2 regions of the Streptomyces sp. NPDC006197 genome follow, and region 2 is predicted to be linked to the other one. Evidence: riboswitches for the same ligand, from Rfam matches in the RefSeq annotation. Region 2 holds a riboswitch; the other holds the start of a gene.
The links. Region 2 has a riboswitch for glycine ahead of gcvP (aminomethyl-transferring glycine dehydrogenase). Riboswitches for the same ligand answer to the same signal wherever they lie in the genome.

Region 1: another riboswitch for glycine. It lies ahead of gcvT (glycine cleavage system aminomethyltransferase GcvT); the one in region 2 lies ahead of gcvP (aminomethyl-transferring glycine dehydrogenase).

Annotation. Positions count from the first base shown of each region.
Region 1 is NZ_JBEXSZ010000092.1:9,066-18,655, forward strand. It holds gene ABZ318_RS25640 (enhanced serine sensitivity protein SseB C-terminal domain-containing protein) at 1-143, opposite strand, end outside; gene ABZ318_RS25645 (enhanced serine sensitivity protein SseB) at 222-962, opposite strand; gene ABZ318_RS25650 (AAA family ATPase) at 1,231-1,887, opposite strand; glycine riboswitch at 2,048-2,147, shown strand; gene gcvT (glycine cleavage system aminomethyltransferase GcvT) at 2,322-3,446, shown strand; gene gcvH (glycine cleavage system protein GcvH) at 3,524-3,901, shown strand; gene glyA (serine hydroxymethyltransferase) at 3,934-5,202, shown strand; gene ABZ318_RS25670 (L-serine ammonia-lyase) at 5,362-6,732, shown strand; gene ABZ318_RS25675 (hypothetical protein) at 6,821-6,994, opposite strand; gene ABZ318_RS25680 (EF-hand domain-containing protein) at 7,132-7,347, opposite strand; gene ABZ318_RS25685 (GNAT family N-acetyltransferase) at 7,422-8,060, shown strand; gene ABZ318_RS25690 (hypothetical protein) at 8,065-9,243, opposite strand; gene ABZ318_RS25695 (polysaccharide deacetylase family protein) at 9,243-9,590, opposite strand, start outside.
Region 2 is NZ_JBEXSZ010000160.1:4,665-14,254, reverse strand. It holds gene ABZ318_RS33565 (DUF881 domain-containing protein) at 1-458, shown strand, start outside; gene ABZ318_RS33560 (small basic family protein) at 455-787, shown strand; gene ABZ318_RS33555 (DUF881 domain-containing protein) at 784-1,740, shown strand; gene ABZ318_RS33550 (FHA domain-containing protein) at 1,822-2,763, shown strand; gene ABZ318_RS33545 (MerR family transcriptional regulator) at 2,794-3,540, shown strand; gene ABZ318_RS33540 (bifunctional nuclease family protein) at 3,606-4,079, shown strand; gene ABZ318_RS33535 (MerR family transcriptional regulator) at 4,272-4,889, shown strand; gene ABZ318_RS33530 (DNA polymerase IV) at 4,990-6,342, shown strand; gene ABZ318_RS33525 (PRC-barrel domain-containing protein) at 6,391-6,765, opposite strand; glycine riboswitch at 6,879-6,978, shown strand; gene gcvP (aminomethyl-transferring glycine dehydrogenase) at 7,158-9,590, shown strand, end outside.

The sequences.
Region 1 (9,590 bases), on a different contig from region 2:
GCGCCCTGCCAGAGCAGCATCCACAGCTCGCCGTCGGCGAGGGCGTGCAGCAGCTGCTCGTACGCGTCGTAGCGTCCGGGGGCCACCTGGCGCAGCATGTGCTCGACCCGCCCTCCGGTCGCAGCGGTGCCTGACGCACTCACCCTGGGTCCCGCCCCTCTTCCGTCCACCACGTACGTCTGTCCAGCGATCGAGTCAGTTCAGCTTAAACAGGGGGCCGCTCAGGCGCCGCCGCGCTGGTAGAAGGGACGCACCCGCTCCAGCATCCAGTCGCCGACCGGGTCCTGCGCCATGTCGAGCAGGATGAGGTTGACCGGCCAGGCGACCTCGACCCGGCCGAGGGCGCGGCCGAGGGCGTCCAGGGGCGCGGTGCGGTCGGCGCCCTCCCAGTGGGAGAGCTGGACGCCGACGAAGAGCGCGGGTTCGGTGCCCTCGACACTGGCGAGGGCGCGGCGGGCGGTGGCGACGATGCCGGTGGCCTCGAACTCGGCGGAGGCGGCGGCGAGGAAGTCGACCGGGTCGTCCTGCCAGTCGGGCTCGAAGAGCCGGACGCGGCCGCCGCTGGCGGGCCCGTCGAGCGGGGTGCGGCCGACCCGGCAGAGCTCGGCGACGGCGGGCGGGGGCAGCGGGACGCCGACGGTGCCGCCGGGGTTCACGGCGATGCCGAGCTGCGGGGGCAGGCCGCGGGCGAAGTCACGGGCGGGGGCGACGGTGAAGGACATGTGGTCGCCGACGCAGGCGCGGAACTGCTGCTCGGAGCTGAAGACGGGCACGTAGGCCGCGCCGTCGATCTCCATGGTGGCGAGGTCGAGGCCCTGGCTGTCGGGGCCGCCGCCGTTGGGCAGGGGCACCCAGACCGGGCTGCGGCCCAGCACCTCGACGAGGCGGGCCCCCGCCTCGGGGTTGCCCAGTGAGGCGGCAAGGACCTCTTCGAGCTCGTTGCCCGGCCACGTCACGTCCACGGTCGTGTTTCCCCTTCTCGCACGGCCTTCCGCACCGGCCGCCCGGCAGCACCCTAACGCCGCGTCGCCGCCGCCGCGGACAAAGGGAGGGTACGGGCGTCCCGGACTTCCCGCGGGCCCGTCCCGGGACACGGACGGGGACGCCCGGCGCCGGACGGCGCGTCCTGGGAGCCGCGGGCCGCCCGAGGCCGGGGATCGGGGGGCGCGCGGCGAGGACCGGGCGCCGGGGCGGCCCCCGTCGCGAGGCCGTCCGATCGGGGCGGCGCCCTCAGGCCGCCTGCCGGAAGCCGATGCTGCGGAGGGAGTCGGCGGCGGCCCGGTCGAGGAGGGTCACCGAGGCGCAGCCGTGCGGGAGGCTGCCCGACTCGGCGGCCCGCAGGAGCCGGCCGACGGCCCGCCGGTGGCGCCCGAAGGCGTACGCGGAGACGCCCCGGCCCCGGGCGTGCTGGCCGGCCCTGGCGGTGTCCGGGGTGACGTCGAGGAGGAGCAGGTGCAGGGCGCGGCCGCGCCGTCTCGCCTCGCGGGCGAGCCAGCCCCGCACCCAGGACTGGGTGCCGCAGTCGTGGACGATCACGCTCGCGCCGGAGCGCAGGACGCGGCGCAGTGCGGCGTAGTGCGCGATCCGGACCAGGGGGCGGTAGACGGCGTAGGGCAGGAGGCGGGGCATGCGGGCCTCCCAGCGCTCGCGGGCGTCCTGGGAGTCGACGGCGCCGCTCCGGGCGGCGCGCTTCATCAGGGTGGACTTGCCGCTGCCGGGCAGCCCGGAGACGACGACGAGGTCGCCGGCGGCGAAGGTGAGGGAGCGGGGACCGCGGCCCCCGCGCTCGCGCAGGTCCCGCAGGAGGCGTCCGCGGCTCCGGGCGCGGGCCCGCTGGGACGGTATGCCGGTGCTCGCCGCGTACGCGCCGGTGTGCTGGATCCTCATCGTTCTCCCCCTGTCGGGTCTCAGGAGACCTGAGGAGACCCTTGCCCATGAAGTGTAAAGAAATGGTAATGGCGCGCAAGCGATTTGCCCCGCCGACACCGCGTGCGATGATGTGCGCGCCAGGCGCGCACAGTCGCCGCACAACCGCATACCGGCCGCTCGAATCCGCGCGGGAGAGTTCCGGACCGCCGAGCGCGTCCGGGCGCCGAAGGAGCAAGACCCTCCCTTGAATCTCTCAGGCCCCGTACCGCGTGGATGAGGCAGATCTGAAAAGCGGGACACCTCGCAGTGTCCCCACCCAAGGTGCAAGCCGACCTCTCGGTGACGAGATGCTCTCGGTGAACCTCTCAGGTTCCATGACAGATGGGGAGGACGTCCTCGCCCGTCATGTGTTTTCGTCACCGATCACGCCCTTGGGACCCGGGAGCCACCCCATGAGCACTGCCCCCCGCCTGACCGCCCTCGATGCCCTGCATCGTTCGCTGGGCGCGACCATGACCGACTTCGCCGGCTGGGACATGCCGCTGCGGTACGGCAGCGAGCGCGACGAGCACAACGCCGTCCGCACCAGGGCCGGCCTCTTCGACCTCTCCCACATGGGCGAGATCACCGTCACCGGCCCGCAGGCCGTGGAGCTGCTCGACTACGCCCTCGTCGGCAACATCTCCACCGTGGGCAACGGCCGCGCGCGCTACACGATGATCTGCCAGGAGGACGGCGGCATCCTCGACGACCTGATCGTCTACCGCCTCGGCGAGACGGAGTACATGGTCGTCGCCAACGCCTCCAACGCCCAGGTCGTCCTCGACGCCCTCACCGAGCGCGCGGCCGGCTTCGACGCCGAGGTCCGCGACGACCGCGACGCGTACGCCCTGATCGCCGTCCAGGGCCCGGAGTCCCCCGGCATCCTGAAGTCCCTCACCGACGCCGACCTGGACGGCCTGAAGTACTACGCCGGCCTGCCCGGCACCGTCGCGGGCGTCCCCGCCTTGATCGCCCGCACCGGCTACACCGGCGAGGACGGCTTCGAGCTGTTCCTGAAGCCCGAGCACGCCGAGGGCGTCTGGAAGGCGCTGACCGAGGCGGGCGAGGGCGTCGGCCTGATCCCCTGCGGCCTGTCCTGCCGCGACACGCTCCGCCTGGAGGCGGGCATGCCGCTGTACGGCCACGAGCTGACCACCGCCCTCACCCCCTTCGACGCGGGCCTGGGCCGGGTCGTGAAGTTCGAGAAGACGACCAACGAGGGCCGCTTCGTCGGCCGCGAGGCGCTCGAGAAGGCCGCCGAGCGCGCCGAGACCGCCCCGCCGCGCAAGCTGGTCGGCCTCGTCGCCGAGGGCCGCCGGGTGCCGCGCGCCGGCTTCCAGGTCGTCAAGGACGGCGAGGTCATCGGCGAGGTCACCTCCGGCGCCCCGTCCCCGACCCTCGGAAAGCCGATCGCCATGGCGTACGTGGACGCGGCGCACGCCACGCCCGGCACCCAGGGTGTAGGTGTGGACATCCGCGGCACCCACGAGCCGTACGAGGTCGTCGCGCTGCCCTTCTACAAGCGCCAGAAGTGACGCAGTCGTCTCACCTCGCGTCTCATCCCGCAAGACCCACGTTCATCAGTACTCCCCCGATCCAGGAGAATCAGGTCATGAGCAACCCCCAGCAGCTGAGCTACACCGAGGAGCACGAGTGGCTGTCGGCCGCCGAGGACGGCGTCTCGACCGTCGGCATCACGGAGTTCGCGGCCAACGCGCTCGGTGACGTCGTCTTCGCCCAGCTCCCCGCCGTCGGCGACACCGTCACCGCGGGCGAGACCTGTGGCGAGCTGGAGTCGACGAAGTCGGTCAGCGACCTCTACTCCCCCGTCACGGGCGAGGTCGTCGAGGCCAACCAGGACGTGGTGGACGACCCCTCCCTGGTGAACACGGCTCCGTTCGAGGGTGGCTGGCTGTTCAAGGTGCGCGTCGAGGGCGAGCCGGTGAAGCTGCTCTCCGCCGACGAGTACACCGCGTTCGCCGGGAACTGAGACCGGGCCCGAGACCCCCTAGGGATCGATTCATGTCGCTTCTGAACACTCCCCTCCACGAGCTGGACCCCGACGTCGCCGCCACCGTCGACGCCGAGCTCCGCCGTCAGCAGTCCACCCTCGAGATGATCGCCTCGGAGAACTTCGCTCCGGTCGCGGTCATGGAGGCCCAGGGCTCCGTCCTCACCAACAAGTACGCCGAGGGCTACCCGGGCCGCCGCTACTACGGCGGCTGCGAGCACGTCGACGTGGCCGAGCAGATCGCCATCGACCGGGTCAAGGACCTGTTCGGCGCCGAGTACGCCAACGTCCAGCCGCACTCCGGCGCCTCCGCGAACCAGGCCGCCCTCTTCGCGATCGCCCAGCCCGGCGACACGATCCTGGGTCTGGACCTGGCGCACGGCGGCCACCTCACCCACGGCATGCGCCTGAACTTCTCCGGCAAGCAGTTCAACGTGGTCGCGTACCACGTGGACGAGGCCGGTCTGGTCGACATGGCCGAGGTCGAGCGTCTCGCCAAGGAGCACCGCCCGAAGGTGATCATCGCCGGCTGGTCGGCGTACCCGCGCCAGCTGGACTTCGCCGAGTTCCGCCGGATCGCCGACGAGGTCGAGGCCTACCTGTGGGTCGACATGGCCCACTTCGCGGGCCTCGTGGCCGCGGGCCTGCACCCGAACCCGGTCGAGTACGCGGACGTGGTGACCTCCACCACGCACAAGACGCTCGGCGGCCCGCGCGGCGGCATCATCCTGGCGAAGAAGGAGCTCGCGAAGAAGCTGAACTCCTCGGTCTTCCCCGGTTTCCAGGGCGGCCCGCTGGAGCACGTGATCGCGGCCAAGGCCGTCTCCTTCAAGGTCGCGGCCTCGGAGGAGTTCAAGGAGCGCCAGCAGCGCACCCTGGACGGCGCCCGCGCGCTGGCCGAGCGCCTGGTCCAGGACGACGTCACCGCCCACGGCGTCTCCGTCCTGTCCGGCGGCACGGACGTGCACCTGGTCCTGGTGGACCTGCGCGGCTCCGAGCTCGACGGCCAGCAGGCCGAGGACCGCCTCCACGAGGTCGGCATCACGGTCAACCGGAACGCCGTTCCGAACGACCCGCGCCCGCCGATGGTCACCTCGGGTCTGCGCATCGGCACGCCGGCGCTCGCGACCCGCGGCTTCCAGGCCGAGGACTTCGCCGAGGTCGCCGACGTCATCGCCGAGGCCCTGAAGCCGGGCTTCGACGCCGACAAGGCCGCGGCCCTCAAGGCCCGGGTGACCGCGCTGGCGGACAAGCACCCGCTGTACCCCGGCCTGAAGTAATTTCGTACGCTTTAGTTCCGGTTTCATTCGTACGAAAGCTCCGGGGCACCGCGCACACTGGGCAGTGAGCGCGGTGCCCCACGCCATGTCTTCACCTACTCACGCTTTTCTGCTCCACCCCGGCAGACAACGGCGTCAGCCCCCACAAGGAGTCCTCCCGTGGCCATCTCGGTCTTCGACCTGTTCTCGATCGGCATCGGCCCGTCGAGCTCCCACACGGTGGGCCCCATGAGGGCTGCCCGGATGTTCGCCCGCCGCCTGAAGAACGAGGGCCTGCTCGCCCACACGGCGTCGATACGGGCGGAGCTGTACGGCTCGCTCGGCGCGACCGGCCACGGCCACGGCACCCCGAAGGCGGTCCTCCTCGGTCTGGAGGGCAACTCGCCGCGCACGGTCGACGTGGAGAGCGCCGACGACGAGTTCGAGCGGATCAAGGCGAGCGGCCGGATCAACCTGCTCGGCGCGCACGAGATCCCGTTCTCGTTCGACGACGACCTGATCCTGCACCGCCGCAAGGCGCTCCCGTACCACGCCAACGGCATGACGGTCTTCGCGTACGACGCCGAGGGCGGGCTCGTGCTGGAGAAGACGTACTACTCGGTCGGCGGCGGCTTCGTCGTCGACGAGGACGCGGTCGACGGACAGAACCCGATCGTCCCCGACGACACCGTCCTGAAGTACCCCTTCCGCACCGGCGACGAGCTGCTCCGCCTCGCGAAGGAGACCGGCCTGTCGATCTCCGCGATGATGCTGGAGAACGAGAAGGCCTGGCGCACCGAGGAGGAGATCCGGGCGGGTCTCCTGGAGATCTGGCGGGTCATGCAGGCCTGCGTCTCGCGCGGCATGTCCCGCGAGGGCATCCTGCCCGGCGGCCTGAAGGTCCGCCGCCGCGCCGCGACCTCCGCCCGCAAGCTGCGCTCCGAGGGCGACCCGGCGGCGCACGCGATGGAGTGGATCACCCTCTACGCGATGGCCGTGAACGAGGAGAACGCGGCGGGCGGCCGGGTGGTCACCGCCCCGACGAACGGCGCGGCCGGCATCATCCCGGCGGTCCTGCACTACTACATGAACTTCGTGCCCGGCGCCGACGAGGACGGCATCGTCCGCTTCCTCCTCGCGGCCGGCGCGGTCGGCATGCTCTTCAAGGAGAACGCCTCGATCTCCGGCGCCGAGGTCGGCTGCCAGGGCGAGGTCGGCTCGGCCTGCTCGATGGCGGCGGGCGCGCTCGCCGAGGTCCTCGGCGGCTCCCCGGAGCAGGTGGAGAACGCGGCCGAGATCGGCATGGAGCACAACCTGGGCCTGACCTGCGACCCGGTCGGCGGCCTGGTCCAGATCCCGTGCATCGAGCGGAACGGCATGGCGGCGGTCAAGGCCGTCACGGCGGCGAAGATGTCGATGCGCGGCGACGGCAGCCACCTGGTCTCCCTCGACAAGGTCATCAAGACCATGAAGGAGACGGGCGCGGACATGAGCGTCAAGTACAAGGAGACGGCGCGCGGCGGCCTCGCGGTGAACATCATCGAGTGCTGAGGCCGTAGGCCGGGACCGCCCCCGGCCGGTGCGCGCCTCCCGGGGCGCGATCGGTCGGGGTTTCCCTTCCGCCGCGCCAGGGCGGTCATCAGCCGGCCCGGAGCGGCGCCCACGGATCGAGGCTCCACACGTCGCCGTCGCCGACGACATCGACGAAGGGATGGCGGAACGCCCGGTCGACCTCGTCGAGCGTCGAGCCGACGCGGAGGCCGTGCAGCTCTCCGGTGGCGAGGAAGGAGGCGAGGAGTTCGACGCCGGTCACGGCCGGTCCTCCGGTTCGTCGACCAGTGCGTGCCCTCGCGCCGGATCAGGGCCGCCCGGGCCCGGCGAGGGCGCCTGCCCGCGACGGCCGGGCGGGCGGCAGCTCGGTGTCGCCGCGCCCGCCCCGGCGGGCCCGGCTCAGGCCTTGTTCAGGTGGCCCCAGAACTCGTCCCAGGACAGCACGCCGTCCCCGTTGTCGTCGCGCTGCTTGATGAGCGCCTCGGCGACCGACTCGGTGACGTTGAAGTCGCCCAGCTGCGCCATGACGTGCTTGTACTCGGCGGCGGTGATGAAGCCGTCGCCGTCCACGTCGAACTTGTTGAATGCCGTGCGTGCCGAGTCGATGTCCGCCACTGCGTCCGCCCCTTCTTGGTGCTTGTCTGACGGAGGTCAGATTAGCTGGCCGCGCGCTGCCGGATGATGGGGGTATGAGCGACGAGGTGGCACGGATCCTGGCGGCGGCCGCACGCGGGGTCTTCCCGCCCCCGGACGGTTCGACGACGGTGGTGGCGCAGCCGGGCCCCCGGGACGCGGGGGTGCTCGCCTTCACGGCGCACTCGGTGGTCTTCGCGGACGCCGATCCGGAGTGGGTGCGGGACGCGCTGGCGGCCACGTCGGGCGACCCGCTCGCGGCGAGCATGAACCCGGGCTTCCTGCTCGCGCTGATGGCCCGCACCGGCCGGCACATGAACACCGTCGACCTGCTCACGGTGGCGGACGCGCTGCCGGGCCCTCCCCCGCTGGAGCTCCGCGAGATCGACGACCCGGGGCACCCGCGGGTGGCGCGGGCGCTGAAGTTCCGCGACGACGTCCGGGTGTGGGCGGCCGACGGCGGGGTGCTGGTCCTGGGCCGGGGCGTCGCGGGCCGCTGGGAGGCGGCGATCGAGGTGGACGAGGGGGTGCGCCACCGGGGCCTGGGGCGGGCCCTGGCGACGGCGGCCCGCCACCTCGTCCCGGGCGGGGTGGTGTGGGCCCAGCAGGCCCCGGGCAACGCCCGCAGCGTCCGCGTCTTCCAGGCGGCGGGCTACCGCCCGGTGGCCTCGGAGGCGCTCCTGATCGCCGGCTGAGCGGCTACCGGAAGATGCCGGTGTGCCCGAGGGAGTAGCGGCCCGGCTGGGGGTAGACGGCGAGGCCGTGGGGGCCGCTGCCGACGGGGATGCGGGCGAGCTGCTTGCCGGTGGTGGTGTCGATCGCGTACACCTCGGAGTCGTAGCGTCCGGAGAGCCACAGGACCTTGCCGTCGGCGGAGACGCCGCCCATGTCGGGGGAGCCGCCGTCCGGGAGCCACCACTTCTTGGTGAGCTTGTTCTGCTGGAAGTCGAAGACGGAGACCGAGCCCTCGCCGCGGTTGGAGACGTACATCTCGCGCGAGTCGCGGCCGACGTAGAGGCCGTGGCAGCCCTTGCCGGTCGGGAGCAGGCCGGGGGTGGTGAACTTCTCGCCGTCCAGGACCCACATGCCGTGGGCCATCATGTCGGCGATGTAGAAGGTCTTGCCGTCCGGGGAGATCTTCACGTCCTGCGGCATGGCGCCCTGGAAGGGCAGCTTCTGCTGGCCGATGACCTCCATCTTCTCGGTGTCGACCTTGAGGAGTTCGCCGGAGAACTCGCAGGAGACGATGAAGTAGCGGCCGTCGGCGGAGAAGTCGGCGTGGTTGACGCCGTAGCAGCTGACGGGGACGGACTTCTTCCGTTCCATGGTGTGCGGGTCGCGGAAGACGAGTTCGCGGTCGAGCGAGGCCATGACGACGGCGTACTTGCCGTTGGGCGTGAAGTAGAGGTTGTACGGGTCGTGGACCTCGACGGGCTTGCCGGCGACGCCGGTGGCCGGGTCGATGGGGGTGAGGGTGTGGCCCCGGTTGTTGTTGACCCAGAGGGTCTTCATGTCCCAGGAGGGGACGACGTGCTGGGGCTGGACACCGACCGGGATGGTCTCGACGACCTGGTAGGTCGTGGGGTCGATGACGGAGACGGTGTTGGAGTTGGTGTTGGGGACGTAGACCCGGGAGGGGAAGTTCCGCACCACCGGGGAGAGCCGGTTCGGCCGGTCGGCGGCGTAGACGTCGTGGGGGTCGAGCAGGGGCGGCATCCCGGGGAGTCCGGCGGGGACGGTGGCCCGCTTGGGCACGGCGGGGGCGGCCTTCTTCACGGGGGCGGCGCCCTCGGGGTGGCTCCCGGTGCCGCAGCCGGCGAGGGCGACGAGGAGGGCGGCGGCGAGGAGGGTCCTGGATCTCTTCTTGAGGTGTGCCATCAGCTCAGCAGCTCCGTGGTGGTGACCGCGCTCAGGCCGCGGCGGTCGAGATCGGCGAGGAGGAGGGGCAGCGCGGCGGCGGTGTCCGGGTAGCCGAAGTGCAGGCTGACGACGGATCCGGCGCGGACCGGCCCGGTGACGTTGCGGACGACGGCCGCGGCGCCGGGCGAGGTGAAGTCGAGCGAGTCGACGTCGTACGAGAGGACGTGCGGGTATCCGGCGCGGCGGGCGGCGCGCAGGACGGCGGGGGCGGCGTTCCGGGTGCGGGAGGGGCGGAACCAGGTGCCGACGGAGCCGGTGAGCCGGCGCAGCCGGGCGGCGCAGGCCTCGATCTCGGCGAGGGCTCC
Region 2 (9,590 bases):
AGGGCACCGACACTGGTGGCGGCGGACCGCGGGAGAGCACGGGCTTCTCCGACACGGGCCGAGTCCGCGACCGGGACATGCAGCGGGTGATCAACGGGCTGTGGGAGTCGGGTGCCGAGGCGGTCGCGATCAACGGGCAGCGGCTGACGTCGCTGTCCGCGATCCGGGCGGCCGGTGACGCGATACTGGTCGACAACAAGCCGCTGGTGCCGCCGTACACCGTCCTCGCCGTGGGGGACGGGCAGCGGCTGAGCACCGCGTTCCAGGACAGCGCCGACGGGCAGTATCTGCACGCGCTGGTGGAGAACTTCGGGATCAGGAGCAGGATCTCGGTCGAGGGCGACGTGCGCCTGCCGGCCGCGCCGAGCCTGACCGTACGTACCGCAGAGCCGAGGGGGGCCGGGGTGGCGACGCCCTCCGGTCGGGCCACGGCCGACACAGGGAAGGGCACATCGTGATCGCCGTACTGGGCCTGATCGTCGGAGTCGTGGTCGGACTGTTGGTCCGCCCCGAGGTTCCGGCGGTGGTCGAGCCCTATCTTCCGATCGCCGTGGTCGCCGCCCTCGACGCGGTCTTCGGCGGCCTGCGGGCCATGCTGGACGGGATCTTCGTCGACAAGGTCTTCGTGGTCTCGTTCCTCTCCAACGTGGTCGTGGCCGCGCTGATCGTCTTCCTCGGCGACAAGCTGGGCGTGGGCGCGCAGCTGTCGACCGGTGTGGTCGTCGTGCTCGGCATCCGCATCTTCTCCAACGCGGCCGCCATCCGGCGTCACGTCTTCCGGGCGTGAGGCCGATGAGCGAGAACCCTCAGAACCCCGAGAACCCCCAGAACCCCCAGAACCCCCAGAACCCGGGGCGGCCCGAGAAGCCCGAGGCCCCCGAAGCCGGCAAGCCCGAGGCTCCCGAGACCGCGAAGCCCGAGCAGCGGGGCGAGGACGCCCGAGCGCCCGAGGCGCCCGAGGTGCCCGTCGTGCCCGTCGTGGCGGGGCCGCCGGCCGTGGCCGCGTCGCCCGCCGCCGAGCCGAGCGGGCGGCGGAGGCTCGCCTCCGCCCTGTGGCCGCCGCGGGTGACCCGGGCTCAACTCGTCGTCGCCCTCCTGCTGTTCGTCCTCGGCCTGGGGCTGGCCATCCAGGTCTCCTCGACGAGTGAGAACAGCGCGCTGCGCGGGGCCCGTCAGGAGGACCTCGTGCGGATCCTCGACGAACTCGACGACCGCACGCAGCGCCTGGAGGACGAGAAGGCCCGGCTGGAGAAGCAGCGTTCCGAGCTGGAGTCCAGCTCGGACCAGGCCGAGGAGGCGCGCAAGCAGACCCAGGAGAAGGAGCGGCAGCTCGGCATCCTGGCCGGCACCGTCGCCGCCGAGGGGCCGGGCATCACCCTCACGGTGGGGGATCCCGCCGGGGCCGTCGAGTCGGACATGCTGCTCGACGCCATCCAGGAGCTGCGTGCGGCGGGCGCCGAGGCGATCCAGGTGAACGGCGTCCGGGTCGTCGCGGACAGTTATTTCACCGGTAGCGGTGACGACATGCAGATCGATGGAACGAAGGTGACCGCTCCGTACGTCTTCAAGGTCATCGGCAAGCCGGAGGATCTGGAGCCCGCGCTCAACATCCCCGGCGGTGTCGTGCAGACCCTGGAGAAGGAGCAGGCCACAGCCACGGTGGAGCGGTCGGCGAAGATCGTCGTCGACGCCTTGCGACCCGCGAAGCGGCCTGACTACGCTCAGTCGTCCTCCCAGTGAGAGGGGGACGAGGGGGTTCCCGCGACAAGGGCATGACGTTGCGGGGGGTCGGCGCACCACAAGGGTGGTGCGTGGTGGAAACTGTCCGGAGGATACGGACGTTGTGAAGGTGTCCGGGTCGGCAGGTGTGAAGGATCTCGGTTCGTCCTGCCCCACGGGCGGGTCTGTTTCGGTCAAGGGGAATCGCCCGTGAAGTTGTTTGCGAAGTTGTTCGGCAAGAGCGCACGCGAGGACGGCGGCAACGCCAGGCACGCCGCGCCGCGCCACGCCCAGAGCGAGGAGCAGGGCGGCGAGCGCCCGCTCTTCCGTGACGAGGTCGAGGGTCGGGGCGGTGACATTCCGGGCACACGGGGCGCGTCTTCTGTTGACCCCGCCGGGGCCGCCCGCATAGGTTTCGGAGAACCATCAACCTCAAGTACGGGTGGAGGGTTTGCGCCCGACCCGTACGCGACACAGACCTCCGCGGGGCAGCCGCGGCAGGAGGATGCGTCCATGCCGGTGTGTACGAGGTGCGGTCACCGCAACGCGGCGGACAGCCGCTTCTGCTCCCACTGCGGTACGCCGCTGCGGGGCGGGGTCGCCGCCGAGCGCGCGTCGGAGACGACGTCCACGATCTCCATCTCGGGGATCGAGGCGTACGAGGCGGAGGTCACCGGGCAGACCGCCCTTCCGTCGCTGTCTCCCGAGGCGCTGGCGGCCGTGGAGGCGCTGCCTTCGGGTTCCGCGCTCCTCGTGGTGCGCCGGGGGCCGAACTCGGGCAGCCGGTTCCTGCTCGACGGCGAGCTGACGACGGCCGGCCGTCACCCGCAGAGCGACATCTTCCTGGACGACTTCACGGTCTCCCGGCGGCATGTCGAGTTCCGGCGGGCGCAGGACGGCAGCTTCACCGTCGCCGACGTCGGCAGCCTCAACGGCACGTACGTCAACCGTGAGCCGATCGACTCGGTCGTCCTGTCCAACGGCGACGAAGTGCAGATCGGCAAGTACCGGCTGGTCTTCTACTCGAGCCAGCGAGGCGTGTGACGCCTCGGGGAATCCCTTCAGGGAAGGTCCATGCTGCGAACACCGACGGGCGGTGCCGGATCCGGCACCGCCACCGCGGGCGACCGGCTGGTCAGCATCGGCACGGTGCTGAACCAGCTGCGCGACGAATTTCCCGAAGTGACGATCTCCAAGATCCGGTTCCTGGAGGCCGAGGGGCTGGTCGAGCCCCGGCGGACGGCCTCCGGATACCGGAAGTTCAGCCCGGAGGACGTGGAGCGGCTCGCCCGCATCCTGCGGATGCAGCGGGACCACTACCTTCCGCTGAAGGTCATCCGTGAGCACCTCGACGCCCTCGCGCGGGGCGAGGAGATCAAGCTCCCGGCGCCCGGGCGCCGACGGGACCTGCTGGAAGGGGCCTGGGAGCAGGACGAGGCGGAGGCGCCGACCGTCGCGCGGCTCGGACGGGCCGAGCTGATTGCCGCCGCCGAGGTGACCGAGGCCGAGCTCGCCGAGTGGGAGTCGTACGGCCTGATCGCCGAGACGGAGGGCGGCGGCTACGACGCCGACGCCGTCACCGTCGCCAGACTTGTCGCGGATCTGGGGAGATTCGGTCTGGAACCCCGGCACCTGCGGGCCGTCAAGGCGGCCGCCGACCGGGAGGCCGGGCTGATCGAGCAGGTGGTCGCGCCGCTGCGCCGGCACCGTAACCCGCAGACCAGAGCCCATGCGGAGGCCACCGCGAAGGAGCTCGCCGCGCAGTCGGTGCGGCTGCACGCGGCCCTCGTTCAGAGCGCCCTGGGGATCCGGCTCCAGTGACCCGGTGGGGCGTCCGGAGGGGGCCCGACTATCCAAATCGGTCGGGCACGTCCTAGGGTTGCTGTGTGAACGAGCTCGACGTTGTGGGTGTCCGGGTGGAAATGCCCTCCAACCAGCCGATCGTGCTCCTGCGTGAAGTGGGAGGCGATCGGTACCTCCCCATCTGGATCGGACCGGGGGAGGCGACCGCGATCGCCTTCGCCCAGCAGGGGATGGCCCCGCCGCGGCCGCTGACGCACGACCTGTTCAAGGACGTGCTGGAGGCCGTGGGACAGGAGCTCACCGAGGTCCGCATCACGGATCTGCGCGACGGTGTCTTCTACGCCGAGCTGGTCTTCGCCAGCGGCGTCGAGGTGAGCGCGCGGCCGTCGGACGCGATAGCGCTGGCCCTTCGGACCGGGACGCCGATCTTCGGCAGCGACGGCGTGCTGGACGACGCCGGCATCGCGATCCCGGACGAGCAGGAGGACGAGGTGGAGAAGTTCCGCGAGTTCCTCGACCAGATCTCACCGGAGGATTTCGGAAGCAGCAGCCAGTGAGACGCGGCGGTGCGACCGGAAGCCGTTCGCGGGGTGCCGTCAGGGCATTCGAGTAGCCTTTCCCGGGAGAGGGACACGCGAAACCACTCTCAGGGTGATTATCACTCGGCGTGCCGAGTGTGGCGATCGTTGACGCACCCCAAGTGACTGCCTACCTTCGTGTGGGCAGGTCAAGGACGGAGGGTCGGCGTGATGAGCAGCGCGGACGGTACGGCAGGGAGCTCCCTCGGACGCGTGTCCGGAGAGAGCGGTCCGTATCCGCTTCACGGCAGTGTGGGCGACTTCGGGGCGGACACCGGTGACGGCATCGCCGACGCGGCGATCGGCTACCGCGGACCGACGGCCTGCGCGGCCGCCGGGATCACCTATCGCCAGCTGGACTACTGGGCGCGCACCGGGCTCGTGGAGCCGAGCGTGCGGCCCGCGTACGGGTCGGGGACCCAGCGGCTGTACAGCTTCCGCGACGTCGTCGTGCTGAAGATCGTCAAGCGTTTCCTCGACACCGGGGTGGCGCTCCAGAACATCCGGGCCGCGGTGCAGCACCTGCGTGCCCGGGGTTTCCGGGACCTGGAGCGGATGACGCTCATGAGCGACGGGGCCACGGTCTACGAGTGCTCCTCGCCCGACGAGGTCGTCGACCTCCTCCAGGGCGGGCAGGGCGTCTTCGGCATCGCCGTCGGGGTGGTCTGGCGCGACGTCGAGGCCGCGCTCTCGCAGCTCCACGGGGAGCGCGTCGACACCGGCGAGACGCTGGTCGGGCACAACCCCGGCGACGAGCTGGCGCGACGGCGGCGCGACAGGGCGGTCTGAGGGCGTCCGTGGTCCGGGTGGGCCCCGCTCACAGGGGCCGGTCCGGGGCCCCGGGCGTTCCGCGGGGACGTTGTCAGTGGCGTAAGGCAGCATCGGACGTGTGAGAGCCGCGCCCACGATCCTGCATCTCGACATGGATGCCTTCTTCGCCGCCGCCGAGCAGGCGTCGAAGCCCAGCCTGCGCGGAAAGCCCGTGATCGTCGGCGGTCTCGGGCCGCGGGGCGTGGTCGCCACCGCCTCCTACGAGGCGCGTCGCTTCGGGGTGCACTCGGCCATGCCGATGGGCCAGGCGCGGCGGCTCGCGCCGAACGCGGCCTATCTCGTGCCGCGCTTCGCCTTCTACCGCTCGATCAGCGAGCAGGTCATGGAGCTGCTCCGGGGGCTCTCCCCGCTCGTCGAGCCCCTCAGCCTCGACGAGGCCTTCGTCGACCTCGAGGCCGGCGGCGTCGCCGACGACAGCGCGAGCGCCCGGGCGGCGGGGGAGCGGCTGCGGGTGGACATCCTCGCGACGACGGGGCTGACCGGGTCGGTGGGGCTCGCCGGGTCCAAGATGATCGCGAAGATCGCCTCCGAGGAGGCCAAGCCGGACGGGCTCGTCCTCATCGAGCCCGGGACCGAGCGGGAGCTGCTCGGACCGCGGTCGGTACGGATCCTGCCCGGGGTCGGGCCGGCCACCGGGGAGCATCTGCGGCGCGCCGGGATGACCAGCGTCTCCGATCTCGTGGAGGCGGGAGAGGACGAGCTCGTACGGCTCCTGGGGCGGGCGCACGGGGCCGCCCTGCACCGGATGGCCCAGGGGTACGACGATCGGCGCGTGGTGGCCGAGCGGGACGCCAAGTCGGTGTCGGTCGAGGACACCTTCGACGTGGACCTCCACGACCGGGTGCGGATCCGGCTGGAGGTGGAACGGCTCGCGGAGCGGTGCGTGGGGCGGCTGCGGGCGTCGGGGCACTCGGGGCGGACCATCGTCCTGAAGGTGCGGCGGTACGACTTCTCGACGCTCACCCGGTCCGAGACGCTGCGGGGGCCGACGGACGACCCGGCCGTCGTGCGGGAGGCGGCGGGGCGGCTCCTGGAGGCGGTGGACACGACGGGGGGCGTGCGGCTCCTCGGAGTGGGGGTGAGCGGGCTCGCGGACTACACGCAGGAGGATCTGTTCGCCCAGGCGGAGGCCTCGGAGCGGCCGGCGGAGGAGGAGGCTGCGTCCGAGGAGGCCGAGGCGGCGCCTTCCACCGCGACGGAGACCGCCGAGCGGGGGTGGGCGCCCGGGCACGACGTGCGGCACGCGGTGCACGGGGCCGGCTGGGTCCAGGGGAGCGGGGTCGGGCGGGTCACGGTGCGGTTCGAGGAGCCGTGGTCCGGGCCGGGGCGGGTGCGGACGTTCTCAGTGGACGATCCCGAGCTGGAGCCGTCGGAGCCGTTGCCGCTGGTGCGGGGGGCCACGATGGCCTGACCCGCACCGGGCGGGCGGTGCGGGTCGTCCCTCCGGTCGCAGAAGCCGTCAGGCGCCGTCCTGGCCCGCCAGGCGGCCGAAGTCCTTGTCCGGGACGTCGGAGGGCGGGGCCGGCAGGGCGAGGCTGTAGTGGCGGTAGAGCTGGAGCTCCTGTTCGGGGGAGAGGTGGCGGCCCACGCCGAAGTCGGGGGCGTCCTTGATGAGCGCCCGCTCGTACGGGATGTGGAGGCCGTCGTCGAGGAGGGAGCTCGGCTCCAGGGGGACGAAGGCGTCGCGGCTGAACAGCCCCGTGCGGACCGCGGCCCATTCGGGGATGCCGGTCGCGTCGTCCAGGTACACCTCGTCCACGGTTCCGATCTTGTGCCCGTTCCGGTCGAACGCCTTGCGGCCGATCAGGCTGCGCGGATCGATATCGGTCTGCACGGTCCCTCCAACTGGTCGCAACTGCTCTACACCCCTACGAAAGTGCACAACTGGGATGTCGGCCACTTGAGCGATGGAAGCCGCAACCTCGCTGGTAGGCTGGTTGTGGCTGTCGACCCCGTGCGGGAGAGTCCCCCGGAGAAACCTTCCGGTGGGCGCCGAAGGAGCAAATCCTCCCCGGAATCTCTCAGGCCCCTGTACCGCGCGGACGAGGTCACTCTGGAAAGCAGAGCGGATGTCCGACGGCATTCCGCTCTCACCGACGGTGAAAGCCGGCGTGCCGCGAGGCGTGCCGGTGAAACTCTCAGGTTGAGATGACAGAGGGGGAGGCCGTCCGGGTACCCGCGCCGTGGTGCCCCTCGCAGGTCGTGACGACCAGGAGGCCTCCGTACATGACCGCCAACCGCACTCCGCTCTCCGAGCTCGAACAGGGCATCCCGTTCGAGCAGCGGCACATCGGGCCCGACGCCGAGGCGCGGGCCAAGATGCTCGCCCAGGTCGGTTACGGCTCGCTCGACGAGCTCACGGCCGCCGCGGTGCCGGACGTGATCAAGAACGCCGAGGCGCTGGGCCTGCCGGGCGCGCGCACCGAGGCCGAGGTCCTCGCCGAGCTGCGCACGCTCGCCGACCGCAACCAGGTCCTCGCCCCGATGATCGGCCTCGGCTACTACGGGACCTTCACCCCGCCGGTCATCCTCCGGAACGTGATGGAGAACCCGGCCTGGTACACGGCCTACACGCCGTACCAGCCGGAGATCTCCCAGGGCCGCCTGGAGGCCCTGCTGAACTTCCAGACCATGGTCGCCGACCTGACCGGTCTGCCCACCTCCGGCGCCTCCCTCCTCGACGAGGGCACCGCCGCCGCCGAGGCCATGGCGCTGTCCCGCCGGGTCGGCAAGGTCAAGAACGGTGTCTTCCTCGTCGACGCCGACGCCCTGCCGCAGACCATCGCCGTCATCGAGACCCGCGCCGAGCCGACCGGCGTCGAGGTCGTCGTCGCCGACCTGAGCGAGGGCATCCCCGCCGAGGTCGCCGAGCGCGGTGTCTTCGGCGTGCTCCTCCAGTACCCCGGCGCCTCCGGTGCAGTCCGCGACATCAAGCCGCTGATCGACGCCGCGCACGAGCTCGGCGCGATCGTCACCGTCGCCGCCGACCTGCTCGCGCTCACCCTGCTCACCTCGCCGGGCGAGCTGGGCGCCGACATCGCCGTCGGCACCACGCAGCGCTTCGGCGTCCCCATGGGCTTCGGCGGTCCGCACGCCGGCTACATGGCCGTCCAGGACAAGCACGCCCGCTCCCTCCCCGGCCGTCTCGTGGGCGTCTCGGTCGACGCCGACGGCAACCGCGCCTACCGTCTGGCCCTGCAGACCCGCGAGCAGCACATCCGCCGCGAGAAGGCCACCAGCAACATCTGCACGGCCCAGGTGCTGCTCGCCGTCATGGCCGGCATGTACGCCGTCTACCACGGCCCGGACGGTCTGAAGCAGATCGCCGAGCGCACCCACCGGTACGCCGCCATCCTCGCCGCGGGCCTCACCGCCGGCGGCGTCGAGGTCGTGCACGGCTCCTACTTCGACACCCTCGCCGTCCGCGTGCCCGGCAAGGCCGACGAGGTCGTCGCCGCCGCCCGCGAGGCCGGTGTGAACCTCTACCGCGCCGACGCCGACCTGGTGTACGTCTCCTGCGACGAGACCACCGGCCGCGCGCAGCTCGCCGCCGTCTGGGGCGCCTTCGGTGTCGACGGTGACGTCGAGGCCCTGGACGCCGCCACCGAGGACACCCTCCCCGCCGGTCTGCTGCGCTCCGACGCGTACCTGACCCACCCGGTCTTCCACGCGCACCGCTCCGAGACCTCGATGCTGCGCTACCTGCGCAAGCTCGCGGACCGCGACTACGCGCTCGACCGCGGCATGATCCCGCTCGGCTCCTGCACCATGAAGCTGAACGCGACCACCGAGATGGAGCCGGTGACCTGGCCCGAGTTCGGCCAGATGCACCCCTTCGCCCCGGTCGAGCAGGCGCAGGGCTACGTCACGCTCATCACCGAGCTGGAGGAGCGCCTCGCCGAGGTCACCGGCTACGACAAGGTGTCGATCCAGCCGAACGCCGGCTCGCAGGGCGAGCTCGCCGGCCTCCTGGCCGTGCGCGCCTACCACCGCGCCAACGGCGACGAGCAGCGCACCGTGTGCCTCATCCCGTCCTCCGCGCACGGCACCAACGCCGCCTCCGCGGTGATGGCCGGCATGAAGGTCGTCGTCGTCAAGACCGCCGACGACGGCGAGATCGACGTCGAGGACCTGCGCGCCAAGATCGCCCAGTACCGCGACGAGCTGTCCGTGCTGATGATCACCTACCCGTCCACGCACGGTGTGTTCGAGGAGCACGTCGCCGACATCTGCGCCGAGGTCCACGAGGCCGGCGGTCAGGTGTACGTCGACGGTGCCAACCTCAACGCCCTGGTGGGTCTGGCCAAGCCGGGCCACTTCGGCGGCGACGTCTCGCACCTGAACCTGCACAAGACCTTCTGCATCCCGCACGGCGGCGGCGGCCCCGGCGTCGGCCCGGTCGGCGTCCGCGCCCACCTCGCCCCGTACCTGCCGAACCACCCGCTCCAGCCCACCGCGGGCCCGGAGACCGGCGTCGGCCCGATCTCGGCCGCCCCCTGGGGCTCCGCCGGCATCCTGCCGATCTCCTGGTCGTACGTGCGCCTCATGGGCGGTGAGGGCCTCAAGCGCGCCACCCAGGTCGCCGTGCTCGCGGCGAACTACATCGCCAAGCGCCTGGAGCCGCACTTCCCGGTGCTCTACACCGGTCCGAACGGGCTG